Regions from separate parts of the Cytobacillus sp. genome, predicted to be linked through region 2. Evidence: riboswitches for the same ligand, from Rfam matches in the RefSeq annotation. Region 2 holds a riboswitch; the other holds the start of a gene.
What was found. Region 2 has a riboswitch for FMN ahead of ribD (bifunctional diaminohydroxyphosphoribosylaminopyrimidine deaminase/5-amino-6-(5-phosphoribosylamino)uracil reductase RibD). Riboswitches for the same ligand answer to the same signal wherever they lie in the genome.
Positions count from the first base shown of each region.

Region 1: linked by a shared signal. The riboswitch ahead of ACEQ1T_RS22460 (ECF transporter S component) and the one ahead of ribD (bifunctional diaminohydroxyphosphoribosylaminopyrimidine deaminase/5-amino-6-(5-phosphoribosylamino)uracil reductase RibD) in region 2 are both predicted to bind FMN.

Region 1 covers NZ_CAXQGS010000129.1:108,436-119,146, forward strand. Annotated here, with positions in the region: gene ACEQ1T_RS22445 (hypothetical protein) at 1-1,096, shown strand, start outside; gene ACEQ1T_RS22450 (LysM peptidoglycan-binding domain-containing protein) at 1,311-2,210, shown strand; gene ACEQ1T_RS22455 (histidinol-phosphatase) at 2,279-3,091, shown strand; FMN riboswitch at 3,239-3,410, shown strand; gene ACEQ1T_RS22460 (ECF transporter S component) at 3,573-4,157, shown strand; gene ACEQ1T_RS22465 (ferredoxin) at 4,289-4,537, opposite strand; gene ACEQ1T_RS22470 (helix-turn-helix domain-containing protein) at 4,797-5,855, shown strand; gene ACEQ1T_RS22475 (ATP-dependent DNA helicase RecQ) at 5,852-7,351, shown strand; gene ACEQ1T_RS22480 (CPBP family intramembrane glutamic endopeptidase) at 7,358-7,981, shown strand; gene ACEQ1T_RS22485 (LysM peptidoglycan-binding domain-containing protein) at 8,036-8,758, shown strand; gene ACEQ1T_RS22490 (YpbF family protein) at 8,851-9,309, shown strand; gene cotJC (spore coat protein CotJC) at 9,366-9,935, opposite strand; gene ACEQ1T_RS22500 (spore coat protein CotJB) at 10,010-10,270, opposite strand; gene ACEQ1T_RS22505 (spore coat associated protein CotJA) at 10,273-10,497, opposite strand; gene ACEQ1T_RS22510 (CBS domain-containing protein) at 10,645-10,711, shown strand, end outside.
Region 2 covers NZ_CAXQGS010000046.1:43,771-54,481, forward strand. Annotated here, with positions in the region: gene ACEQ1T_RS07090 (hypothetical protein) at 1-738, shown strand, start outside; gene ACEQ1T_RS07095 (TlpA disulfide reductase family protein) at 828-1,403, shown strand; gene ACEQ1T_RS07100 (EcsC family protein) at 1,424-2,245, opposite strand; FMN riboswitch at 2,373-2,615, shown strand; gene ribD (bifunctional diaminohydroxyphosphoribosylaminopyrimidine deaminase/5-amino-6-(5-phosphoribosylamino)uracil reductase RibD) at 2,759-3,856, shown strand; gene ribE (riboflavin synthase) at 3,856-4,509, shown strand; gene ACEQ1T_RS07115 (bifunctional 3,4-dihydroxy-2-butanone-4-phosphate synthase/GTP cyclohydrolase II) at 4,535-5,728, shown strand; gene ribE (6,7-dimethyl-8-ribityllumazine synthase) at 5,743-6,219, shown strand; gene ACEQ1T_RS07125 (NCS2 family permease) at 6,502-7,800, shown strand; gene ACEQ1T_RS07130 (EAL and HDOD domain-containing protein) at 7,979-9,235, shown strand; gene ACEQ1T_RS07135 (hypothetical protein) at 9,255-9,533, opposite strand; gene dapF (diaminopimelate epimerase) at 9,667-10,650, shown strand; gene ACEQ1T_RS07145 (DNA ligase D) at 10,666-10,711, opposite strand, start outside.

The DNA of each region.
Region 1 (10,711 bases), on a different contig from region 2:
GCTCCTGCTTTTTATTCTCGTCCCAAACCTTATGAGCTGGCAGGAGTCTGCAGATAAGCAGGTCGAATTGAAAGCGGACCGATCAACCTCATCTGAACAAATAACCAATGAAAATAACACTATTCTGGAAGCGAAAGAGGAAGACTCTGAATTAATTGCCCAAGAGAAAGGCTCAGAAGAACTGGACCAGGCAGAGCTGTCAACTGAGCCGGAAGCGGAAGCGAAATTAAATGATGAGATAAACAAGAAGACAGTTGCATCAGAATCAAGCCCTACTGCCGTTTATGAAGAAGATTTGGCAGGGAAAGAGGTACTGACTTATGCGATTCCGGATAAGGATGCGCAAAATATTGTACCCGTCAGTGTTTTAATTGATGAAGACCCTGCCAGGACGAAATTTGAACAATTTGAAGACACGATGAGCAGGCTTACCGAAGATGAATGGGGTTTAGATGATTACTATCCTCTGAAAGCAAATTTCACCTATGATCAGGAAAATAAAATGTTAACTGTTGATGTGCCAGCGGATCATCCATATAGTATGTCTTCCGCGACAGAATTACTTTTAGAGAAGGTCTTGTCCAATATAATGAATAATCTTGATATAGAAAAGATTAACCTCATGACTGAAGGGGAAATCGGCGTTGAATTTAGCCATTATGGAAATAGAGAGGAATTTATCCCGGAAAATAGCAATGGTAACTTAATTTATTATTTCTTATATCCAAATGGCGCAGAATCAACACCATTCCTGGTCCCGCTTAGACAACATCTCAACTCTATAAAAGATGCTCTAACAGCCATGAAGGAAGACCGGACTGAAAATAATTTGCAGGCATCCATACCAGAAGACATTGATTTTGAAACAGAAGAAATACAGGATGGCAAACTCTTAATCCGTTTTCATAATGAATCAGAAATAATTGATGATGAATCAACACTTCATGCGATTGAAGCAATACTTCTTACGGCAAAAGATTTTAATTTTGATACAGTTAAATTGGAAAATGCAGATGTTGATAAAATCGGCAAGTTTGACCTTACTGAAGAATTAAAGGTACCAGTAGCAGCTAATAAACGAGATTTGCCAAATTAGAGAGGGCGGCCCATGTGGCTGCCTTTTTTTTTTGAATAAAAATCCCTCAGGACTGCATAAAAACCATGCTGCTGGAAGTATACTAATAACTGTGCTTTTAAGAGCTTTATGTTAATTGTTCTAAAAGAGTACAAGCTGTCATAGGGTGAAAGAGAGTGTGGACAGTGGCAGGCACTCGTACGGATATTTCAGCTGACAACATAGGAGGAAAAGGATGAAGGATTACATAAGGCGTTTCTTTATCGCAGGAATAATGGCTCTTTGTGTGAGTCTGTTATTTTTGGGAGGGAAGCATTCTAAAGCTGCGGAGCCAAAAATTCCGGAAATGACAAAGCATTGGGTATGGCCTGCAGATGGTGTAATTACAGACACGTTTGGGACAAGGAAAGGGCATCATAAAGGCATCGATATAGCTGGGGATTCCGGGAATCCAGTTTATGCTGTTGACACAGGAATTGTGTCCAGGTCTTATTATTCCCAAACATACGGAAATGTGATATTCATTAAACATAACAACCAAACTGAAACAGTGTACGCCCATCTGGAAAAACGTTTTTCTGCTGAAGGAGAAAATGTTGAGCAGGGACAGAAAATCGGACTGATGGGAAGCACGGGTGACTCGTCAGGTGTGCATCTCCATTTTGAAATACATACGCATGCATGGACAGCTGATAAAATAAATGCAGTTGATCCCTCTGTTGCATTTGGAATGGGAGTAGTTGGACAAGCTGTAAATGCTGTGATTAAAGAGGAAAATGCGCGTGAAGTTTCAGCACGGCCGTCTAATGTTGAATCAGGGAAAATAAAAAATGATTCCGTGGAAACTTACCATATAGTTAAAACAGGGGAAACATTGTGGTCTATTGCTGCACACTATAATCTGAATGCTGGGGATATTGCGGATTTAAATAATATTAATCCTGATCACATTTTTTTAGGTCAAAAGCTATTGATAAAACCCGAGAAATATACAGAATACACTGTTAAACAAGGAGATACTCTATCTTCTATTGCGAAATTTCATGATACAACTGCAGAAGCAATCAAAGACTTAAATAATGCTGATTCAGATGTAATAAAAATTGGACAAATTCTAATCATTCACAAAAAATAGAATAGAAATGATTGCACCGCTTTACTCCCTTAAAGTATAATGGGTAAAAAACTGGGGGAGTTTGAAAAATGCTTACAGACTATCATAATCATCTCGAAAATGGCACGTTGAGCCTGGATTACTTAAAAAAATTCACAGATGCTGCAGTTCAGAAAGGGATTGAATCTTTTGGAATTTCAGAGCATGCATATCATTTCTACCAGACAGCAGACATCCTGCAGAATCCATGGGTAAACGAGAGGCGTTTTTATGATATGAAAGACTATGTGAATGTTTTTCATGAAGCTTGGAGCAATGACATAGATGTGAAGATGTCGATCGAAATGGACTACACACCAGGCAAACATGGTGAAATGGAGAAGTTTATCAATAGTTATTCGTTTGACTATGTAATCGGATCCATTCATTGGGTTGGAGATTTCGGTATAGACCTGGCTGAATTTAGAAAAGAATGGGATAAACGGGATCTATATGAAGTATATCGAAAATATTTTGATCAGGTGGTTACTCTGGCTCAGTCAAATTTATTCGATATTGTTGGCCATTTAGACCTCGTGAAAATTTTTAAATATGTTCCACAGGACGAAGAATTTTTGCTGGAGCAATATGATCGTGCAGCCAATGCGCTGGCAGAATCCAAGACATGTGTTGAAATTAGCACGGCTGGTCTGAGAAAACCAGTGGGGGAACTATACCCGGACAAACGTCTTCTTCAGAGATGCCATGAAAAAAATATCCCGATTGTTTTATCGTCTGATGCGCACTTTCCTGAACATGTAGGTGCAGATTTTGAAAAGGCAATTGACCTTGCAAAAGAAGTGGGGTATCAGTCCATCATGACCTTCTCAAAAGGAGAAAGAAAGGAATATCCGCTTGGATAATATATAAAGGATGGCTTATTGCCGTCTTTTTTTGTTATATCTAAAAAAACTGAAAGGGTTTTGGCATGGATCTAAACCTGACAGGTGAACATATCCCTTCACAGAATAACTTTTTTTCAGTATAATGAATCTGTATAAATAAATACGGTCTATCTTCGGGGCAGGGTGAAATTCCCGACCGGCGGTGATGGGTCAATATTGACTCTAAGCCCGCGAGCCTTAGAGCAGAGTTTTTGAATAAAAAGCTCTGCAGTTTATTTGGGCAGGATTTGGTGCAATTCCAAAGCCGACAGTACAGTCTGGATGGGAGAAGATGGAGGTTCTGCAGACGTTCAAAATATGCAGGTTTTGAACGTTATTAAGCGTGCCTTTGCAACTATCCCTCAAGTTATATTAGCTTGAGGGTTATTTATTGCGAAGACTTTTGCTTAGCTGAACCTTTCTTCTTTAGGAGAGATAGTCCTAAAAAGGAGAGAGGAACTTGAAAAAACTTAATATCAAATCTATGGTTGCTATTGGAATGCTAAGCAGCATCTCTTACGTATTAATGCTGCTCAATTTCCCAATCCCGCCGTTTCCGCAATTTCTGATGATTGACTTCAGCGATATTCCTGCATTAATCGCAGCGTTAATCTTTGGTCCAGCAGCAGGGATCTTAGTGGAACTTATTAAGAATATTCTTGATTACTTCATGACAGGGAGTGCAACAGGTGTTCCTGTTGGGCATATTGCAAACTTTGCCGCAGGCATTTTGTTCGTCCTGCCGACCTATTATGTGTACAGCAAGCTGAAAACAAAAAAGGGCATGACGTTTGGGCTTGTAATCGGCACAATGGTTATGGCTGTCATTATGAGTGTGCTGAATTACCTTGTAATTCTGCCGGCATATACATTCTTCCTTAACTTCCCTGCAATGTCAGCGCCTGAAATGAGAACAATGATTGTGACAGGGATTTTGCCATTCAACATTTTAAAAGGTTTAATCATTTCAATTGTTTTCATGCTTATTTTTACACGCATGAGAACTTGGGTGGAAAAGCAGGCTGTTATTAAAAGCGCAGCTTAATACTATATAAGTTTATAGCAGCGGCAAATGTGCCGCTGCTTTTCTGTTCATGCATGCAATGTTAACAAAAAAACTCCCTTTCATGATGAAAGGGAGCAGCAGCTTAACAAAGGTTAGAGTATGGTTGAGGATTATTCGTATTTAAGCGGGTCGCCATCAAAAGCATCATCAGCTACTTTGATTGAATCGGTCGGGCAGCCTTCGAATGCATCCATCATATCATCAACTAATACATCAGGAATTTCAACGATACCCTGGTTATCATCAAGGGTAACGAAAGCGATGCCTTCATCATCATAATCATAAATGTCCGGTGCAGCTGCGCCGCAAGCTCCACATGCAATGCATGTTTCTTTGTCAACAATTGTATACTTTGCCATGAAAAAACCTCCCAAGATTTAAACAATTAATCGTCCATCAAAATGATGGTAACACATTCCTCACATCTATTGTAAAACTGAATGTTCAACTTTTCAATAGAAAATGTATTGAGAATGCTTATCACACAAGGGTTTAGGCATAATTTACCCTATGAAAAAATAATTAAAACGGCCTGCCGATTTCTTTCATGATAAAATGGAAGAAGGAGAACAAGCTTATGAAAACAAGATTAAAATCTTTGGCCGTAAGGTGAAAAAAATGGATAGAACTTATTTGAAAACTGTAATCATGTACTGTGTTAAAGAATTACAGGGACAAAGGACTATATACTCTATTTTACATTTGCTCAATGGAAAAAAAACTTCCCAAACCATTCAAGATGCTCATTTATTTCAGCTGACCCAGCTTTTTCGAACATTTGGAAGTTTAAGCCGGGATGCTCTGGATCATCTTTCACAAGAGATTGAAAGCAGAAGCTGGATGACTGCAGCTGATGAAAAGCATTACATTTTGACTGCAGAGGGCAAGGAAGAGCTGGAAAGGTCTCTTTTAGAATGTCCAATACCGTCTTCATTAAACGGATGGCTGTATCATAGTGCAGCTGACCTGTTTTGGGAGAGGATTACTCTTTTAATTCAGGTTATATCACATTTAAATAATGACAATGTAAAATACCTTCCAATTCAAAGAAAAAGAGATGTTCATGAATGGCTGAAATATTTTTTGAGAACATCTGGATTCGCCCGCAATGAAATAGGAAGTGTGCTGAACAGGGAACTCTGCCAATGCCTCGAAAGGCTAAGGGATATTAATCCTGCTGTGCTGACTTTGAGGCTGTCAGGCTATAACCGTATTGGCCTCACTGCTGTTCAGGCTTCAGAACACCTGGGAATCAGTCAGGATTATTACCACCATCAGTTCCTCGGAGCCATTCATCATATTCTTGCTAGCGTAAGAGAAAATGCTGCCGGATATCCGCTTATCGATAAATTAGTGTGCGGGGCAGGAAATGAAGTTCAGCTAACGTTGTCGGCCCAAAAAACATACACATTGCTAAAACAGGGACTGGATTTGGATGTTATAGCGAAAACGAGAAAATTGAAAAAAAGTACAATTGAGGATCATGTGGTGGAGGTAGCTCTGAATGACAGCGGCTTTAATATCACACGGTATGTATCGGAGAGGAAACAGAAATTGATTCTTCAAGCAGCAAACAGTGCTGCCTCATTACAACTAAAGCAAATACGTCAAATGGTGCCGGAATCCGATTATTTTGAAATCAGATTAGTCATGGCAAAGCTTGGAGAGGGACAATGAAATTAGAAGCGTTATTGCAGAGCAAATTTGGCTATCCTTCCTTCAGACCTGGACAAAAGGAGATCATTGAATCAGTACTTTCAGGGAGAAATACTGTTGCCATGCTGCCAACAGGTACAGGGAAATCCCTCTGTTATCAGCTGCCGGGATATATGGTTGAAGGCCAGGTGATTATTATATCTCCCTTGCTGTCTCTTATGCAGGATCAGGCTGAACAGCTTATGATAAATGGGGAAAAACAGGTAATTGCATTCAATTCTTTTTTATCCCGCTCAGAAAAAAAACAGGCATTGATTCATTTGAATCAATATAAGTTTATCTTTATTTCACCCGAAATGCTTTATTATGAGTCAGTACTTTCTCAGCTGAAGAAATTGCGGATTGCTTTATTTGTTGTGGATGAAGCTCATTGTATCTCCCAATGGGGATATGATTTCAGGCCAGATTATTTAAAGCTTGGCGAAGTCAGAAAAATTATAGGGAACCCGGTTACACTGGCTTTAACTGCTACAGCTACCCCTGAAGTAAAAGCAGATATAAAAAAGTCACTTGGCATACTGGAATGCAGCGAGTTTATTTACTCCGTTGACCGTCCTAATATTGCACTATCTGTAGAAAAGTTAGAGAATTTCCGTGCAAAAACAGAGAGACTTGAGGAGCTTGCTGAAATCCTTGAGGGCCCTGGAATTATTTATTTCTCCAGCAAAAAAATGGCGGAACAGACAGCTGATCTGCTTAGGGACAAGGGACTCAGAAGAGTGATGGCTTACCATGGGGGAATGGACCAGGAAAGCCGTATCCTTGTGCAGCAGCAATTTATTCATGGACAGCTCGATCTTATTTGTGCTACAAGCGCCTTTGGCATGGGGATTAACAAAGATAATATCAGGTATGTAATACACTTTCATATGCCTCTTCAGATGGAATCCTACCTGCAGGAAATTGGGCGGGCTGGGAGGGATGGAAATCAAAGTATTGCCATCATGCTCTATGCACCGGGTGACGAGCAGCTTCCTATACAGCTTGCAGAAAGTGAATTACCTGACAAAGCTCAAATTGATTGGATTAGGGAATGGCTAGAAGAAAACCCAAATGCGATCCTGAATATCGGTGCATTTGAAGAGACAATTAAGCAGCGTTCAGGTTTAACCGATGTTCAGTGGAGAATATTTAATGACTTTTTTGAGCGGAAAAGCAAAACTGGACTCGATTACAGAAGGATTCTGCAGGAGATGAAGGGTTATTATGAAGGCAGGATCAAATTGAAAAGGGATAGCATTGAGGAAGTATATAAGTGGATACACAAGAAGACATGCCGGAGAGAGAATATACTTTCCTATTTTGATGAGGAAAAAAATTCCTCAGTCCCATTCTGCTGTGATATATGTGGTTTGCGATTTGAAAAATTCACAAGAAATACAAATTCAGATAATCAGGAAAACCCGCTTTATGATTGGAAAAATCATTTAGAATACCTCCTGATTCCAAGTGAGTGAATTAAAATGGGAAAAAGATACGCGGACATCATTAAGGAATTGACAGACAAGGAACTATTATTTCATCTTTATCTTACTCAGTTGCTTATTTTATCCATTTCTTTAATTCTAAGTATAATATTATTTAATAATATTGAGGAATTCCAAGTTCTCTTTGTATTCTATGATATAAATATTCTTGTAATTGGAGCGGCGGCAGGAGCGGCAGTTGTCCTGATAGATATCGGCTTGATGAAGGTTCTTCCGGAAAAATTGTATGATGATGGAGGATTAAATGAGAAAATCTTTCAAAATCGCAGTTTTCTCCATATTGCTTTTATTGCTGCAGTGGTGGCTTTTAGTGAAGAACTTCTATTCAGGGGAGTCATTCAGACTCATTTCGGCCTTGCTATCTCAAGTCTTATTTTTGCGTTTGTTCATTATCGATATCTTTTTAATTGGTTTTTGTTTGTAAATATTATTACATTAAGCTTTTTAATAGGTTATATTTATCATATAACCAATAATTTGCTTGTTACGATTGTTATGCATTTTCTGATTGACTTTCTTCTTGGTATTCTTATTCGAAAACGTTTCCTGAAAAAATCTGAAAGGATAGCGGAAGAGGAGAACGTAATTAACGATCATTAACAGCAGCATCAAAATAAACTTCTTATGATTTTTTATTACAGGAAGGGATGAAACATGAATAAAGAAGACCCTTATAGAGATCAGGCTGAAAGACTCCGTAAGAAGATTGACCGAAAACTGGAAACGGAAAATAGCGGGCAAAAATCAGCGTTGCCGCCACGGAGCCGTGTTCATCAGGAAAAAAGAAAAAAGAGTAATTGGAAGATTAAATACCCTGTTATTCGCCTGCTTGCTTTATTTTTTATCCTACTGCCCATCACCATTTTCAGTATTTATCAATATGTAAGCAGTGATAAAAGCATCAATGCCGGGTTAAATACAGAAAATGAGGAAACAGGTTCTGAAACAGTGGTTTTTGCCACAAATGATGAAGATAAAGGGACAACTATAGAAGTCAGAGAAGAACCGGAATCCCAGGAACCTGAGATAACTGAAAAAGCTGAGGGTGCTCAAGAAAAAGAAGATGCCAAAGTCCAGCAGGAAAAAAAGGCCCCTCAAAAGACTGATATAGAAGATAAAGGATCTGAACCTAATAAGGAAGTTCAGGAAACAGGATCTGAAACTACAGACTCTTCCAAAACAGCCGGGACAAAGGAAGCATTAAAAAAGGAAGGTAAAGTTATTTACCATACGGTTAAACCGAAGGAAACAATTTTTAGAATTGCCATGACCTATTATAAATCCCAGTCGGGAATTGAAAAAATAAAGCAAGCCAACAATTTGCCCTCGAATGAGATACAAACGGGCCAGGTATTAAAGATTCCGCTTGAGCAATAAAAGGATCGAAAACAGGTGCGGCAGCAGTCTCTCCTTCTTAGTCATATAATAATGTACAAGCTCATACATTATTGAGAAAGGGAGGGAGAGTTTTGGAATCGCCGATTAGAATGCTTGATGAACGTACAGACCAGGCTACAAGAAAAATGCTTGAGAAAGTAGTAGAGAGAAAGCAAAAATTTGATCGATTCAAGTCCTGGCATTTAATTGCCATGTGGGCGACTGTATTTATTTCATTTTTATTCTTTTTTTATATTTATAAGAGTGTCATGCTGCCATACTCTTACTCGTTTGCATCCATGTTTTCGGCTTTTGTCAATCAGTCAGCGAATTTCTATTTGCTTGTTTTTACGGTTGGCCTTTATGGACTTATGAATCTTCTGAGGGAAAAAAGGGAGAAAGCAGAAAAAGAATATCATGCCCTTAGGTGTGAGATTATAGATAAGAGCAAAGATCTTTGGAAAAAAGAAGATGAATGGAAAAATCGACATACCGTTTTCGAAATGATGAAAAAAAATTATGATATAAATCTTTATCATGAGAATAAATGACACCATAGAAAATGGAAAAAGAAGCAGCCCGCCTGCTTCTTTTTTGTTAAGTATACTTAAAAGAATTTCTTCTTATCCCGTTCTTCCTTAAGAATCTCTACGGCTTCTCTGAATCGCTGGGAATGAATAATCTCTCTTTCTCTTAAAAAACGGAGTCCGTCATTTAAATCCGGGTCATCACTCATATTAATAATCCACTGATAGGTTGCCCTGGCTTTCTCTTCTGCAGCGATGTCTTCGTATAAGTCTGCTATAGGGTCCCCCTTTGCCTGAATATAAGAAGCTGTCCAAGGCACACCTGCAGCATTATGGTAAAAAAGAGCGTTATCATGGTTGACATAATGGGCATCGAGACCGGCAGCTTTCATTTGATCAGGCGTAGCATCCTTTGTTAACTTGTAAACCATTGTTGCAATCATTTCCAGATGGGCAAACTCCTCAGTTCCAATATCTGTTAGAAGTCCGATGACCTTATCCGGAATAGTATAGCGCTGATTCAAATATCTTAGGGCAGCAGCAAGTTCACCGTCCGCTCCCCCATATTGTTCAATTAGATACTTTGCCAGTTTGGGATTGCATGTGCTTACCCTCACCGGATACTGCAGCTTCTTTTCATAAACCCACATTTTTTCTCAGCCCCCTTCGGAAGTCCGCTAATCTATTGAGCGCCTTCATGCAAGAAGGCGCCTGTGAACCAAATTTATACTTGCCAAGGCCACGGGGCATCATCCCAATTCCATGGCTGACCGGAATAGCTGTGTCCAAATTGCATTAATGGACCATACTTGCTCTCAATGGCATTTCTCAGTTTTTTTCGTTCTTTTGCATAGTGATTGAATTGCTTAATGGCTTCAGTATCATTGTTATGGGTGTCAAGGTATAGAGTCAGATCAACAAGGACAAAATCCACAGCCTGAAGCTGTTCAAGAAGCTGATAGTAATCTGCCGGCAATTGTTTCATGGCTATTGTCCCTCCCTGGCTTTTTCATAGGGACTGTACCACGGATCATAGAAAGCCTTCCAAAGCGTTCCTGCTCTTAAAGCCTCCATTGGTGTAAATTGTTCAAGTCCTGGCCGCTGAAATCCCATATATAGATTTGGAGGAGTGGAATAGGTTTTGACCTTTATCGGGGTGCAGGGGTCAAAGGGGCTTACATATGGGTGCCAGGTTTTACGGAGTGTATTCATTCATAATCCCTCCTTTTTATGCGTCATTGAAACTTATGAAAACTGCAGTGTTTTTATGATTGTTTACTTTAATAAAAAGAGGGGAAAGTTGAGGTGATGGCGAAGTTAAATATCAGGTCTAATTAATATTACTCTGAGGTGATGGCAATGTTTGTGAAAAGTATCATGATCCCCAAACATACCTGTTATACAATCGGACAGGATGCAGCATTGA
Region 2 (10,711 bases):
AGCCTTGCCGCACTTGTACCTCCATTTTTCATTCTATTGGTTTTTATAGAAAAATTTCCAAGGACTTATTTAATCCTTTTTCTAATCCCTTTCATCTTATATAGTTTTTTGTGCTATCAAATTCACTTGCTGAATAAGCAAAGGGCGGCCGAGATAGTGGAGAGAAAGTTCAAGAAAAGCAGACAAGCCCGTCTCTCATTGTTAAGCCAGTCAAATTTGATGATCGTTTTTATGCCGGCACCTTCCCTTAGAATGGTGCTTTTTGACCCGGAAGGAAGGCAGGTTGGTGAAATCAGGGATATGAAAATGTGGAAGTTTCGATGGTTCTTGCCTTATTTTTTGGATCGGCTTTTTCCAAGAAGGCTGGGAATCTATGATCATAGCGCAAATCTGGAGGCATCAATCTTAATTGATAGAAAAGGCATAGATATTTCGTTTGCGAAAGATTCCTGCAAAGAAACAATCATTAATAAAAAAGATGGATTCAAACTGGTATATAAGAATGGCTGTGACCGATATTCCATTGCTAAAACCTTTTTCCATACGGATTTTCAAATTCTTGATGAGACATCAAAAAGAATTGCACGCCTTCGCAAAGGATGGATGCTGCTTGAGTGGGGGGAGCAGTTTAGGGACCCCAATACACCTGTACTTTCTTTTGAAGAGGGTCTGACAGCAAAAGAAAAGCTTAGAATTTATGCCATTTTTGCGACGCTTTTTCTTTACCGCAATCACTAAAACCGTATGCACATTTATAGATTCTATATTCCCCATATAGTATGATAAGTTCAGTTAAAGTATTGGGATATCAGTTTAGAGGTGTTGGAATGAAAAAGTTTCTACTCGCAGCCGCAGTTATTGTCCTTTTGCTGTTTATTGTCGACAAAACCATTCTCAAGGACAAAGGGGTAGTAGAGCAAGCCGGACAAATGCAGAAATACGATAAAATGGAAGATCCTGAAGAATTGCCTGTTGGTCTGGAGAAAGGAAATCTTGCTCCTGAATTTGAACTGACAGATATGGAAGGAAACCCAGTAAAACTCTCCGACTATAGGGGCAAAGCAGTGCTTTTAAATTTCTGGGCAAGCTGGTGTCCTCCTTGCCGTGCGGAAATGCCGCATATGGAGAAGCTGTATAACAAGTATAAAGATGAAAATTTCACTATTCTTGCTGTCAATCTCACAAACACAGAAAAGAATAGCGGTGATGCAGATAAATTCGTAAAAGAGCTGGGGCTGACCTTTACAATTCCTATGGATGTAAAAGGCGAGGCAGGTTCTGACTATAATATAATGGCCTATCCTACAAGCTATTTTATTGATTCAGATGGTGTTATTAGAGAAAAAGTTTTGGGAGCTTTAAATGAAGAGTATATGGAGAAGGAGATCAAAAAGCTTCCATAAATAAAACCGGAGAGCCATTGTTAGCTCTCCGGTTTTATTTCTTTAATCATATTCTGGTGCAGCCGATTAACGATTACTCTTTTTCGATATAGCATAATGCCTGCTTCTGCAATATCATTTACGGCTGAGCGATTAATGAAAGCTCCAAACAGCAGTCCGGCTATCGGGATCATTTGGAAAAGTTTTTTCCAGCCAATTTGGTCCCTGTAAGAAAACACAACTTCTCTCCATCCCTGAAGCTCGGAAACGACTTCCCTTTTTGGTCCTTCTTCTATAGATCCAAACATGGATAGCTGCTGCAGAATGGCTTTTTTTCCTACAATGTCACTGGAAACAAATTGCAGAATTTTTACGATGAACATCCTTTCATTTTTATCAGCTGGATCAAAGCCATAGCAAATCGCGATATCCTGCAGTGTTTTTAGTTGAATGCCAAGGAGAAGCGGGATATCAATGGTCAGGGTGAAAATCCCTCCGACCCCAGTACTCGCACCTTGCAATGCAGCGGTTCTTTTTCGGTTTGAGCTTAGCTTTTCGGCGGCTTCATCCATCTTTGATATGGGAAGGGCAACTACATCCTGCAGTGTATGAATATTTTGTTCGGGATAATAATTCTTTAACGCTGAAGCTGAGCTTAAATATCTTCCTCCTGATTGAATATATGTGCCAAGCTCATCAAGAATCACTCCAACCTTTTTTTGTATGAACTCGGGTGTGAATCTATCAATAAGCTTAAAAGGGAGTCTGCCCAGCTTCTCCCAAAACCATAAATCACCTTGGTCTTTTTCCCATTCTTCACATTTTCTTAATTCATTTATTAAATGTTCTCTTGGTTCAATCATATTTTAAAGTCCTCTCCTTCTTCAATAATTACTATACGGCAGTTTAAAGCAAAAGTTTCAATTCTTTCACAAACAATTCTCTTTGTATATTCCTACTATTCATGGTAAGATTCTTATAATAGAATAGGATTTCCTTCGGGGCAGGGTGAAATTCCCAACCGGCGGTGATGAGGGTACGCCCTCTTAGTCCGTGACCCGGTTTTATAAGTAGAGATGCAAGGTGCATGCGCTTTTCAAAAAGATAAGTTTGCATTAATTCTGAAGCTAGATAAGTGTCTAGCTCCAGGCGCCATCGGCTTTTCTTATGAAAACGGTGGATTTGGTGAAACTCCAAAGCCGACAGTGAAAGTCTGGATGGGAGAAGGAATGATTATAGTGCTGCGTTCAAAAAAATTTTTTTTAAACGCTTATTTCGTCATGTGATTTTGCCCCGTTTCACCTAGCTGGTGTACGGGGTTTTGCCGTTTCATACTTAATTTGGAGAAATAGTAAGGGAAGGAGGATTCAGATAATTTGAACCATCAGGAATATATGAAGTTAGCCATCAGTCTGGCAGCGGCCGCGAAAGGCCAAACCAGCCCTAACCCGCAGGTGGGTGCGGTTGTTGTAAAAAATGGTGAAATTCTGGGGATGGGTGCTCACCTGAAAGCAGGAACTCCCCATGCTGAAGTCCATGCGATTGCTGCAGCTGGCGATAAGGCTAAAGGCGCTGATATTTATGTCACTCTTGAGCCATGCAGCCATTTTGGAAGGACTCCGCCATGCGCAGACTTAATCATTAATTCAGGAATTAATAGGGTTTTTATTGCTTCTGAGGATCCAAATCCTCTTGTTTCCGGCAAAGGAATTGAAAGGATGCAGGATGCCGGGATTGAAGTAGTGACCGGCATATTGAGGGAGGAAGCAGATGCCCTAAATGAACCATTTTTTCATTTTATAAAAACAAAGACACCATATGTAACCATTAAAGCAGCCTCATCGTTTGATGGGAAAACAGCTGCAAAAACCGGTGACAGCAAATGGATTACCTCTCCAGAATCCAGGCAGGATGTACATCGGCTACGGCATGAACATGACGCGATACTTACAGGTATAAATACGATCATTCACGATAATCCTCTTTTAACCGCCAGGCTGCCCCAAGGCGGAAAAAATCCCATTCGAGTTATATTAGATACAAATCTCAGAATTCCGGCTGACGCAAAAGTCATTCGAGATCAGTCTGTAAAGACCATAATCTTTACCGGCAGAGAAATAGATCGGTCAAAGGCAGAAGAGATAAAGAAGTATGGTGCTGAAATTTTTTCTTTTCCTGCTAATGAGGTGCCGATTAAAGAAGTTTTAAAAAATTTAGGTGAAAGAAATATCATGACTTTATTTGTTGAAGGCGGATCAGAGGTTCATGCTTCATTAATAAAAAGCGGTTTCTTTCAGCAGATAATCCTTTATATGGCTCCTAAAATTATTGGAGGCAGCGAGGCGATTCCATTTATTGGCGGAGACGGTGCCGACTATGTAAAAGATGCCCCTGTACTGGAATTCACAGAAATTGAAAGGATTGGCGGCGACCTTAGAATTACCGCAAAACCGCTGAGGGAGGCCAAGGAATAATGTTTACTGGGATTATTGAGGAATTGGGAACAGTAAAAAAAGTAGTTCAGCAAGGCAAGGCCATGAAACTGACGATTCAGGCCTCCAAAGTTTTATCAGATGTTCAACTGGGAGACAGCATTTCTGTAAATGGCGTATGCCTTACGGTTACAGAATATGCGAGAAATGAATTTTCAGCAGATGTCATGCCTGAAACATTTAAAAGCACTTCGCTTTCTGCCATTAAAGAGCGAACAAAAGTCAATCTGGAGAGGGCGATGTCGGCAAATGGCCGATTTGGCGGGCATTTTGTGACAGGGCATGTTGATGGAACAGGTCAAATCTTAAAAAAAACAGCGAGTGAAAATGCCATTTATATACAGATATCTGTACCGAGTGCATTAAGCCATTTGCTTATCATGAAAGGATCAATCGCTGTGGATGGGATTTCCCTGACAGTTTTCGGCAATGGAGACAATACCGTTACTGTCTCGATCATTCCGCACACAGCAAGTGAAACGGTACTCGGCTTCAAAGCAGCGGGAGACATCGTTAACCTTGAGTTTGACATGCTTGCCAAATATCTGTATTCCTTCATGAACAGGCAGCAGGAAAGCACATCGCCTAAAGAAGCAATTTCAGAGCGATTCCTTAAGGAGAACGGCTTCTTATAATTAGCAAAAGGAGGGTCAATAAACCATGTTCAGTGAAATAAATGAGGCATTAGAAGATTTAAAAGCAGGAAAAGTCATCATTGTCTGTGATGATGAAGATAGGGAAAATGAAGGGGATTTTCTGGCAATTGCGGAATATGCGAAACCCGATACGATCAACTTTATGGCTAAAGAAGGCAGAGGTCTGATTTGTACACCTATCACTGAGGAGCTGGCTGAAAAGCTGGAACTGAATCCAATGGCAGAAGTAAACACTGACAGTCATGGAACAGCTTTCACAATCAGTATTGACCATGTGAAAACCACTACAGGGATCAGCGCATTTGAGCGTGCATTCACTATTAAAGAAATGCTTGAGGAAGACGCTAAACCTGCAGACTTTTCCCGGCCGGGACATGTTTTTCCGCTGGTGGCCAAAAAAGGAGGAGTCCTAAGGCGTGCAGGCCATACAGAGGCTGCGGTCGATCTGGCACGTCTTGCCGGTGCAGCACCAGCCGGGATTATCTGTGAAATTATGAAAGATGATGGAACCATGGCTCGAGTGGATGACCTGGAAAAAGTGGCTGAAAAGTTTAACTTAAAAATGATTACTATTCAGCAATTGATAGAGTATCGATTGAAGCATGACTCCATTGTAAAAAGGGAAGTGGAGATACAGCTTCCAACAGAATTTGGAGATTTTAGAGCGGTAGGTTATACAAACACAATCGATGGAAAAGACCATGTTGCTCTTGTAAAGGGAGAAATCGATGAACACGAACCCGTATTGCTTCGTGTTCATTCGGAGTGTTTGACCGGGGATGTATTCGGGTCTAACCGCTGTGACTGCGGGCCGCAGCTTGAAGCAGCATTATCGCAGATTGAAGAGGAAGGCCGGGGAATCCTTTTATATATGAGACAGGAAGGGCGCGGCATCGGCCTGATCAATAAATTGAAAGCCTATAAGCTGCAGGAAGAGGGCTACGATACCGTTGAAGCAAATCATAAGCTCGGATTTAAGGACGATCTTCGCGACTATGGGGTAGGTGCACAAATCCTTAGAGATCTCGGGGTAAAAAAAATGCGCCTGCTAACCAATAATCCCCGCAAAATAGCTGGACTGGGAGGCTATGGGCTGGAGGTATCCGAACGGGTTCCTCTTCAAATGCCTGCCAAATCTGAAAATGAGATTTACTTAAAAACAAAGAAAACAAAACTTGGGCATTTATTACAATTTTAAGGGAGCGATTAGAGATGAAAAAGGTAATCGAAGGACATTTAGTAGGAACAGGATTAAAAATGGCAATTGTAGTGTCGCGTTTTAATGAATTCATTACAGGCAAGCTTTTAAGCGGAGCGGAAGATGCACTTAAGCGCCACGGAGTAAGCGAAGAAGATGTGACTGTTGTTTGGGTTCCTGGAGCTTTCGAAATCCCGCTGGCAGCTAAAAAGCTATCCCAATCCGGAAAATATGATGCAGTCATCACCCTTGGCACAGTGATCCGCGGAGCAACACCGCATTTTGATTTTGTGAGCGGCGAAGTGGCTAAAGGGGTCTCAGCGACTGCATTGCAGAGCGGTGTCCCTGTAATCTTCGGTGTTCTTACAACTGACACGATTGAACAGGCAATTGAGCGTGCAGGCACCAAAGCCGGAAACAAAGGATGGGAAGCGGCTGTTGGAGCTATTGAAATGGGCAATCTGTATAGACAATTAACTGACGGTGAATAAGGTTCCGCATTTTTACAGCGTGAAAAAAATAAGTGTATGCTTACAAGTGCAACAGTCTTGCCCTGTTGCTATATCTATCAAAAATCAGCGGGGAAATATCCGCTGATTTTTTTTTTAGAAAAATATGAGCAGACGTCTGACCTTTCTATTGGCAGAAAGGTTTTTTTTTGATAAAATACAGCTTGTGGCTCACCCGTTCTTTTAACTGATCACTCTTAACTGAGGGATATATACGGGGAGAGCGGGTAGGGAGAGGGCTAATTGAATAGATAGGTAGTATATATGAATAAGTGGTTTAACCAGCTTTTTCAGCTTGATTCAAATGGAACAACTGTAAAAAGGGAGGTTATGGCTGGGGCAATCGGCTTTTTTACGATTGTTTATATTATCGCAGTTAACTCTCTAATTCTCTCTGAAGCAGGAATTCCGCTGGAAGCAGCCATTTTTGCAACCATTATAACATCGGTTGCCGGCTGTTTGATTATGGGGTTTTGGGCAAATGTACCGATTCTCCTTGTGCCTGGAATGGGAATTAACGCTTTATTTTCCTATACAATGGTCCAATCCATGGGCTTATCCTGGCAGGAAGCATTAGCTGTTGTCTTTATATCTGGTCTGATCTTTGTATTCGTGGCTTTTTCGCGATTCGCAAAGACATTGAGCGAATCGATTCCACACTCACTTAAAGAAGCAATAACAGTGGGGCTCGGACTTTTCTTGATGCTGATCGGACTTGAAAAAGGCGGAATCGTTGAAAAAGGGACAAACTCCATTATTGCTATGGGTGAACTTGGAGACCCGCAAGTGCTTGCGACCATCTTAACGTTCTTGCTTGCCATCATTTTATTCATGCGCAATGTGCCTGGCAACTTTTTGATTACTGTTGCAGCAGGAACATTGATAGCATGGGCTTTTGGTCCAATTAATGTGCAAAATACCGATGAAAAGCCGTTCGCTCTTTCCGATTATATGGAAGTTTTTGGAGCGATGTCATTTGATAACTTGCTTTCCATCACTTTTTGGATTGCCATTTTTTCATTAACAATGGTTCTTGTATTTGAAAATATCGGATTAGTTCACGGTCATGTTGGATTTATAAATAGGCCGGAACAGTTTAAGCGTGCTTTTCAGGCAACTTCAGTTTCTGCATTATTGTCAGGTATTTTTGGGACAAGCCCGACTGTAGCAACGGTTGAAAGTGCAGCGAGTATGGCTGCCGGCGGACGTACAGGATTGACAGCAGTTACAACTGGATTGCTGTTTATGCTATCAGCATTCTTTATTCCTGTTATTAAATTGATTCCCAACAGTGCAATTGCACCTATTCTTATCATTATTGGCGGACTGATGCTTCAAAACATCCGCAACCTTGACTTAAAGGATATGAGCGAAAGCTTTCCAGCTATCTTTATCATTGCGATGATCCCGTTCACGTATAGTATTGCGGACGGCATTGCCATTGGATTTATTCTTTATCCAATCTTAAAGATCTCGATTGGCAAAGCAAGGGAAGTTTCATTTGCATTGTATGTCATAGCTGCTTTATTTTTATTCAACTTTGTTTTTCATGTCATTAGTTAATATAGATAGTAGGATGCCTATTGGGGCATCCTTTTTCTTTTTTACTGAACAAAGGAAAATGGGGAATTTTGTATAAAAATATAAAAATTTCTATTTATTCAACAAGTTTCGACATACTCAATAAATGAATTGAGCTACTATAGGTCTATAGTGATATGGCGTTTTCGGAGGTATGTCAATGGAAGTGTTTGTAGCAAGGCAGCCGATTTTCAATTCTAAAGAAGAAGTGTTTGCTTATGAGCTTCTGTATAGGAATAATCAGGTGAATGCCTTCCCAGAAATAGATGAAGATCAGGCCACAGCTGAGGTTATTATTAATAGTTTTTTAAATATAGGGATTGACCGTCTTTCTGAAGGAAAGCCATGTTTTATTAATTTTACGGAAAAATTGCTGAAGCTCAAGCTCCCTGCATATTTTAGGCCTCGGGAAATCGTTGTCGAAATCCTTGAAACTGTTGAGCCTAGTGCAGAACTGGTCAATATTTGCAAAGATTTGAAGGAACTAGGTTATCAGATAGCACTTGATGATTATGTATTCAATGAAACCAATCCGTTTGCAAGACAATTGCTGAAATACGCTGATATCATAAAGGTGGACTTTCTTAATACACCAAAAGATATGCGGGAAAGAATTGAAGTGCTTGTTAATCAGCTCAAAATTAAAACAGTTGCTGAAAAGGTTGAGACAAGAGAGTGCTACGAAGAAGCGAAAAGAAGGGGTTACGATTATTTTCAGGGTTATTTTTTTGCGAAGCCTGTCATTATGTCTACACATGATGTCCCGTCCTATTTTCAATCATATTATGAGATGATTCAAAACCTGTCAAATGAGGAGCCAAGTCTTGACCGCATAACTGAATTAATCGAACGAGACATATCACTGTCGTATAAATTGCTGAAACTAATAAACTCCCCGGCTTACCGTCCAAAGCAAAAGATAAATTCAATCCGCCAGGCCATAGTTCTGCTGGGATTGATAGAACTTGAAAAGTGGATCTATGTATTGGCGGTGAGGGAAAATATTATTCAAAACTCCCAATTGGCTGAAGAGACAATCAGATTGTCAATGACTCGTGCCAAAATGTGCGAGGAAATTGGGAGGCTCAGGACCGGAAAAGGTGTTTCGGCCAGTTATTTTATAACAGGGATGTTTTCATTAATGGATTCATTGCTGAATATCCCGATGAGTCAAATTCTCGATGAACTTCCTTTGCAGGATGATATTTGTGAAGCACTCCGAGGGAAAACTAATAAGCTGAAAGAGATACTCGATCTTGCTTTTGCGGTAGAGAAAGCACAATGGAGCAGGATCGGCGAAATGTGTGAGAAACTGAATGTTGATGAAAAAACCATTTTTAAGATCTATTCAGAATCGTTAGCCTGGTCCAGTCAGCTTATGAATCCTGAAAAACATACCAGCAAACAGCCGATCTAATATATTAGCCTCGGTGCTATTACAGATATCTTTTCTGCGGCTTAATATATCTTTTCAATTCTGCGGCCATTTTCCTTTTAACAGACAACGGAATGTCTGCCTGGGAAAGGTCCTCGGGGAAGGGGTAAATTCCATAGTCATTAAAACGCACCCGGATAATCCCTTCATATACAATTGTTTTATTAAAAAATGCCGTTGTTTCTACAAAGGCGTTTTTTTCATTAATAACGCTTCCAAACTCTTCGATCCGCTGTATGAAAAATTTAAATGTATAAAGATCAGTATTAATATCGTTCACTTCCCTAAATGCCGGAACTTATCAGTTTTCTAATAAGTTAATAATATAATAAAGAAAACAATTATTGAATAATACATACTTTTATGGCACTCTTATTTATAAGTTGAGCTACAAATGGTTTGGAGGTATTACTATGAACATTGAACTGCTGAAATGTCATGGATCAGGAAATGATTTCTTTATAATAGACGAAATTTCCCATACGTATAATTTTACAGAAGAGAATCGTGCTGAGCTTGCCAAAGCAATATGTGACCGCACCACTGAACTTGGAGCAGATGGAATTCTTTTCGTGTTAAAAAGCGAAAAAGCAGATGCCAGGATGCGTGTTTTTAATCCGGATGGATCAGAAGCCTCCATGTGCGGAAATGGATTAAGATGCGTTGCCCGTTATGTATGTGAACTTCTTGGTCTAAAAGAAGCTATCATTGAAACCATGAAAGCGGATTTGCAGGTGAAAAAGCAAGAGGACATCTTTGAGGATATTCCAACTTATCTTGTTGAAATATCACCTGTTTCATTCGATTTGAAGGATCTTCCTTTGGTTCTCGATAAAGAAACTTTAATTAATGAAAAAGTCAGCGGGATTTCAGAGGAATTAGCTTTTACGGCCTTAGCAGTCCCTAATCCCCATTTTGTTTCCATTGTGGAGAAAGAGCATATTACATCTGACCTGCAAAAAAAGATCAGCGAATATTTGAACGGGCCGAATGATTTCTTTCCTGATGGAGTAAATGTCAGCTTTGTAAAGCCACTAAAAAAAGGGCATATTTATGTAAGGACATTTGAGCGGGGAGTAGGATTTACCAATGCCTGCGGTACTGCCATGTCCGCTTCAACACTTGTCACTTGCATGAATGGGCTTAATAATATCGAAGAGCCTGTTGAGGTATACAATAATGGCGGAAAAGTTCGCTGTGTAGTTCATGAGAAGAATGGCAGACAGTCCATTGATTTAATTGGGAATGCCAGCTATGTTTACCGCTGTGAAGCGGAAATCAATTTGGAAAAACCAGCGGAGTTCACCCTGTCCCAGAAAGAGGAATATACTGAAGAAATTAAGCAGTATGCCAAACTTCAGGAATATGCCCAAGCAATACTTAAAGAATGGATGTAGGATAAGGCACTGGCCTTATCCTTTTTTGTTTTGCTGTTTTAAAAAATCGAGCACCGGAGAA